DNA from 2 places in the Endozoicomonas sp. GU-1 genome. Region 2 is predicted to be linked to the other one. Evidence: predicted binding sites of a transcription regulator. Region 2 holds the regulator's gene; the other holds the start of a gene.
What was found. Region 2 encodes FNR, which switches genes on or off when oxygen is low (the NO sensors DNR and NnrR bind a similar motif). Its sites were predicted from a motif close to TTGATNTANATCAA; they were not measured.

Region 1: pflB (formate C-acetyltransferase) is a predicted target of FNR. The motif match lies at 2,145-2,158, and genes of this name have one in related genera.

What each region holds. Positions count from the first base shown of each region.
Region 1 is NZ_CP114771.1:1,387,282-1,390,702, forward strand. It holds gene pflB (formate C-acetyltransferase) at 1-2,058, opposite strand, end outside; gene O3276_RS05705 (hypothetical protein) at 2,722-3,180, shown strand; gene O3276_RS05710 (methylglyoxal synthase) at 3,337-3,421, opposite strand, start outside.
Region 2 is NZ_CP114771.1:1,885,230-1,888,650, reverse strand. It holds gene O3276_RS07610 (TraR/DksA family transcriptional regulator) at 34-363, shown strand; gene O3276_RS07605 (hypothetical protein) at 413-889, opposite strand; gene O3276_RS07600 (adenine phosphoribosyltransferase) at 1,088-1,645, opposite strand; gene fnr (fumarate/nitrate reduction transcriptional regulator Fnr) at 1,725-2,483, opposite strand; gene hemN (oxygen-independent coproporphyrinogen III oxidase) at 2,998-3,421, opposite strand, start outside.

The DNA.
Region 1 (3,421 bases), 500 kb from region 2:
CAGATTCCTGCTTTGGCTTGCTTCGTCCTTGCCCAGCGCCTTTGGCACGATAGAGAAGGTGTAAGAAATACCATCCTTCGCATAGGCAAATGGCAGCTTGGCAACAGAGCTCAGGGAAGCAACTGCACCGCTGGTATCACGACCATGCATTGGGTTGGCACCCGGACCAAATGGCTGGCCTGCACGACGTCCGTCTGGCGTAGTACCGGTCTTCTTACCGTATACCACGTTAGAGGTAATGGTCAGAACGGACTGGGTTGGAATCGCATCGCGATACATCGTGTGAGAAGCGACTTTCTTCATGAACGTTTCAACCAGTTCACAGGCAATCGTATCGACACGCTCTTCGTTATTACCAAACTTCGGAAAATCACCTTCAATTTCGAAGTCGATAGCAATGCCGTCTTCATCACGCACCGGCTTGACTTTGGCGTATTTAATGGCCGACAGAGAGTCAGCAGCAACGGACAATCCGGCAATACCACAGGCCATGGTGCGAATAACATCACGGTCATGCAGGGCCATCAGAGAAGCCTCGTAAGAGTACTTGTCGTGCATGTAATGAATACAGTTCAGGGCAGCCACATACTGACTGGCCAGCCAATCCATGAGCGTATCAAAACGTGCATAGACATCGTCGTAATCCAGGTATTCCGACGTGATCTTGTCAGTTTTCGGACCAATCTGAATTTTCAGCTTCTCGTCCACACCGCCATTGATGGCGTACAGCAGCGTTTTACCCAGGTTGGCGCGGGCACCGAAGAACTGCATCTGCTTGCCAACAACCATTGGCGACACACAGCAGGCGATGGCGTAATCATCGCTGTTCATATCAGTACGCATCAGATCATCATTTTCGTACTGGATAGAGCTGGTATCGATGGATACTTTGGCGCAATACTCTTTGAAAGACACCGGCAGCTGCTCAGACCACAACACCGTAATATTTGGCTCTGGTGATGGTCCCATGGTGTACATGGTGTTCAAGAGACGGAAAGAGTTTTTGGTAACCAGTGTACGACCATCAAGGCCCATACCGCCGATAGCCTCAGTGGCCCAGATCGGGTCGCCAGAGAACAGCTGATCGTATTCAGGGGTACGCAGGAAGCGAACCATACGCAACTTCATTACGTAGTGATCGATCAGTTCCTGGGCGTCCGTTTCAGTGATTTTGCCTGCTTCCAGGTCACGCTGGATATAGATATCCAGGAAAGTAGCCGTACGTCCCAGAGACATGGCCGCACCATTCTGGGACTTAACCGCAGCCAGGTAACCAAAGTACGTCCACTGAACCGCTTCACGGGCAGAGGCAGCAGGGTTACCGAGATCGCAACCGTATTTGGCCCCCATCTCCTTGATCTGCATCAGCGCCTTGATCTGCTCCATGATCTCTTCACGCAGCTGGATAGTACGCTCAAGATTTTCACCGGCAGTCAGCGCTGCATCCAGAGACTTGTGCTGGGCCTTCTTATCAACAATCAGTCGGTCAATACCGTACAGAGCGATTCGACGGTAGTCACCGATAATACGTCCACGGCCGTAGGAATCCGGCAGACCGGTGATCACACCTGACTTACGACAGTTGCGAATGTCAGCAGTATAAACATCGAAAACACCGGAATTGTGCGTCTTACGATATTCAGTGAAGATCTTGTTAACCATGTCATCCAGTTTACGGCCATAAACTTCACAGGAAGTTTCAACCATACGGATGCCACCGTTGGCGATGATGCCACGCTTCAGCGGCTTATCAGTCTGCAGACCAACAATGGTTTCCAGATCTTTATTGATGTAGCCAGCGTCGTGAGAAGTAATAGTGGATGGCAGATCGGTATCGAAATCCAGGGGGGCGTGAGTGCGGTTCTCTTCCCTGATGCCTTCCATAACATCAGCCCACAGTTTGTCTGTTGCTTCAGTGGAACCGGCCAGGAAGGAACTGTCACCCTCGTAAGGGGTGTAGTTTTTCTGGATAAAGTCACGAACGTTGATGCTTTCGGACCAGTCGCCGGAAGTGAATCCTTCCCATGCTGCTGGCAGTTCGCTGGTGGTTACAGTCATACTAAGAGGCTCCTGATAGGTTGGAGAATTCTTTGGGAATGCTGTTCCGGGTCAGTCAGACTGCATCGATTGGCGGTGACACCAACTTGATCTGCATCAATGAAAGTAAATCATTGTCGGCGTATCGTTTGCCTGTCTTGCGGGGACGCAGATATTGCGATAACACATCATCACAAAAATCATCACATTTATGTGGTCATACCGCAGGTGTAAAGCCGGCCAACCCGGTGAATAAGAAATAATTTCAGTCAAATTAACGTATATACGACAACTCCGCCATCAGTGTTAATACCTACTGGTTATAAAAATACATAAACAGATTTCCACAGGAATTAACAAAAAAGGATATCCTCTTATATTTTATTAACTATCCCTTGATTAGCAAAAATTAGTTATTACCAATAGTCCAAAATTCAAAAAAATTATGAAATCAAGCAACGATCCATTTTTATGAATGCTAGTCTTTGTTTCTGTTAATTCTATTTCGTTTCGTTTTTCAAAATAATTAACGACACTAACATTATACTGTTAACGTTTGTTGCCGTTTATTCAGAGAGTTTTAAGTAGTGTTACCTATTCATACCGAAAATGGGTTTGTCTAACATCGTCAACCAAATAAAGACATTTTATCCGTTTCTGGGAGAGGATGAACAGGAGGTAGTTATGAGCAAATATATTTACACAACCATTTACGAACAGTTCACCGGCCTGAAGCCACCTGAGCCAAAAGACCACAAGCCACGTCGCCGTAGAGGTTACGGTCACCCATATCGTATGCGCCTGAATATGCAGGAAGGTTCTGTCCAGAACAGTGAACTGCTGTCTGAGCGGGACTCAGAAAGAGACCTGTATGAACAGACGCCTGTTTCCGTTTTTCAGCCATCGGTTACCAAGCAGCCTGTCCGCAGGTTTTCGTCCGGTGGTCAAAGCTATCGCAGTGGTAACAGCGTTGGTAACAACAGCGCCATCAGCGGCACTATGAGCTGCAGACCTGCTGCGCCTGAAGACCGCCATAGCAGCGCCGAGCCCAAGGTAACCTACAAAAAGCGCCGCCAGTACGGGCCTTCAGGCTTCGGTATTGGCTCAATGAGCAGAGACGGCAACGACAACTCTGAGTATTGAATACCCGTTTTATATTGATTGTTTTTGAATACTGACACTACCAGCCAGGCTTATTCAGCGGAGCTTGTCTAGCGGAACCCAGTCATTACTTTCCCGGATTATTTTCGCCAAAGGCCCTTATTTCAAGGCCTTTGTGCTTTTTTTGAACCCATAAAATCAAAGCGTTCTTTGCTGTAGATAGCTGTCATAATCCGGAATATGCCGGTTATGAGATTGTCCAAGCAAGTCTGACGAGAATATG
Region 2 (3,421 bases):
GATTCTACAGTATTTTTGTGCAGGGGTAGCAAAATGACAAATCATGATAAGTGGCAGAAATGGTTGATGGCTCGCAGGGATGAGCTGAATACGCGTCTGGGTAAAATTAAACAGGATGCTTCCCGAAAAAACAGTGCCGACTGGTCTGAGCAGGCGCAGGAACGGGAGAATGATGAGGTTATTGATGCACTGGGTAACGAGGCGGTGATTGAACTGGGTAAAATTAACCGCGCCCTTGATCGTATAAATGAGGGCGATTACGGTTTCTGCCTGTCCTGCGGTAAGGAAATTCCGGTTCAGCGCCTTGAGGTTATGCCTTATGCTGACCTCTGTGTTCAATGTGCTGAGGCCAAGGGGTTGTAGGGGAGCATCCATCATCAAGGCGATAAGGGAGCAGGCAGGCTGAATCCTGTTATGCCGGTTTGGCTGCAGCCTGGTTAAAGTACGTTGACTCCTCTGTGGAGCAGCCTGATTCAATAATCATCTTTTGATAGCTTTCGCAGAAGCTCTGGAGTGTTCCGGGGTTTCTGCTGTGGAAGTGCTTTTGCCATAATCTGGCCATGGCAGTGATGTCTTCTTTATCAATATCTTCGATCTGAATACCGCAGCGGTGATAGATAAGCCAGGCAATGGCGGTGGCGTAAACCAGGTTGGTCGCCAGTTCATGATGGGGGTGGGAAAGAAACTCCCGCTGGCTGGCCAGTCCCCGGACTTTGCTGGATAAGTCAGCGTTCGGGGCCAGAAACAGGTCCCAGATATTGCGGTGCATGCGTGGGGAAATCTGATAGATACCGAGCGCCTGGTGATTGGCCTGTTTCAGATGAAAACCAAGCCCGGACTCTCTGGCCGCGGTACCAAGCAGCAGGTTCTCAGCAGTAGGGCTCCACATACCCAGATGCTTGAGTGCGGGGCGAACAACATAGTGCCTTAGTTCCTTGGCGCATATTCCCATTTGCAAAGTCCTTTTTCCGGGTAGATCCCGGTCTGTGCGTCCTGTAATTGCGGGAGTGGCTCTCAGATCCAGACATTGACCCTGGATCTAAGAGACATATCGTATCATCCCTGAAATTCTGAACTGAGGGTGGTTTTACTCACCGGCAAAATTGCACAGGGCATAGGTTGGAATGCCCGCCGCATTGAGTCTGTCAGCACCCTTGAGGTCTGGCAGGTTGATGATAGCTGCAGCTTCCAGTGTGCTGGCTCCTGCTTGTCGGATCAACTGATCGGCAGCCAGCAGTGTGCCTCCGGTGGCGATAAGGTCATCCACCAACAGAATGTTTTCACCGGGCTTAATGGTGTCTTCATGCATTTCCAGTACGGCTTTACCATATTCAAGGTCATACTCGACACTGAGGGTTTTGCCGGGCAGTTTGCCTTTCTTGCGAAACAGTGCCAGCGGCTTGTTCATGATATAGGACAGTGTCGAGCCAAGCAGGAAACCGCGGGCATCAAGCGCGCCAATGCGATCAAAAGTCTGGTTCTCATAACGCTGAACCATGACATCCACGGCCTTACGCCAGGCTTCCGGGTTTTCAAACAGTGTGGTGATATCCCGAAACAGGATGCCTTCATGGGGCCAGTTGGCGATGGTTCTGATTTGCGTTCGCAGATATTCCTGAACGGATGAACATTCGTTTGTATGCATGGGAGGGAGCATGCCGCTGTCAGTCAATGGATAAAAAGGAAGAAGCCACCTCAAAGGGTAGCTTCTTTAGAGGATAAAGTCAGGCGTTGGTAGCAATAGGGTTGGGTTCCAGGGTTTTTCCCCCGGCCAGGGCACAGAGTTCAACCGAGTTGCGAATTTCGATTTCCTTGCCCACGGCGGAGATCAGGCCGTTTTTCTGGAATCGGGTAAATACACGACTAACCGTTTCTACCGCCAGGCCCAGGTAGTTCCCCATCTCATTTCTCGACATGGACAGACGGAACGACTGCGAAGAAAAGCCCCGGCGACGAAAACGGCTGGCCAGGTTAATCAGGAAGGTGGCAATACGTTCATCGGCGTTTTTCTTGGACAGCAGCATCATCATTTGCTGGTCTTCACGGATACGCTTGCTCATCAGGCGCATCAGATGTCGGCGCAGTTCCGGGAATTGATCGGAAAGGGTTTCCAGTTGCTCAAAAGGAATCTCGCAGATCATGGTGGTTTCCATCGCCTGGGCCGACACCGGATAGGTATCCGTATCCATACCGCTCAGGCCAAGAATTTCGCTGGGCAGGTAAAACCCGGTGATTTGTTCCTCACCTTCATTGGTCGCTGTGTAGGTTTTGAGAGCCCCTGAGCGAACAGCAAAGACGCTGGTAAAGGGGTCACCTTCCAGAAACAGGTGTTCGCCTTTTTTCAAAGGACGCCCACGCTTGATAATGTGATCCAGCTGATCGATATCCTTAATGCTCAGTGCCAGTGGCAGGCACAGTGAGCTGAGGCTGCAGTCTCTGCAAGCCACATGGCTCGGCTGTCGGACGTTGGGCTTTGACGTCATTGAGAGGCCTCAAAGTCGTATTTGGCGAAATTCGACACTGTTTATGGAAAACCAAGTGTATGAAAAGTATTACCGGAGTGTAAATCAGGTATGTACGCAACCGGGCAGACCCAGGGTAGGGGTTTGGTGCTGCTTTAGCAATGCGTCATAAACTGCGGTGGTTCCGGTGAGCTTTCATCTGCCGTGTCGTCTATCCAGCCCAGGGCTGACCCTGATAATAGTATGGTCATGGCTCCTGGTGGTTGTATGTCTTTATCCCTGGAAAATCAATCTGACATTGTCTTATGTCACAGGATTAAATTTTCGTTCGTGGTATTTAACGGACATGACAGATTTTGCACTTATGTTTCAAGTAAATCAATGTGATAGTGGTGGCAAGTCGTCGTCAGTTTCAGTTTTTTGCTGATAAGCCGGTGAGCTGCAGAGAGGTTTCGGTTCTGTGCGGGATGATCAGTCATTGTCGGTACTGGCGGGAGAGGGGCTCCGGAGCCTGGTGATTGCTCCGGAGTGCTGCTCAGATAACCTTTGAGTAGAGCGTCTTTTCTTTCATTTCCGGTTGATGGAGATAGTGGTCGAACTGCATACAGATGTTACGGATCAGCAGCGTTCCCTTCGGCAGTACTTCCAGCAAGCCATCGCTATTGAGACTGATCAGGCCGTCCGCCCTCATCGGCTCCAGTCTTGCCAGCTCATCCCGGAAGTAATCCCTGAATTGAATATCAAACCGCTGTTCAATATCGCTGAAATGCAGTTTGAAGTGGCAGATCAGCTGGGTAATCACTGCCTGGCGGACTTTGTCATCAGCGGTCATCTTCAGACCGCGAACCATTGGCAATTGCTGTTCATTGAGCATTGCACAGTACCGGGCTTCATCGGTGCTGTTCTGAATATAAGTGTCGCCTACCTGGCTGATGGCAGACACGCCCATGCCGATCAGG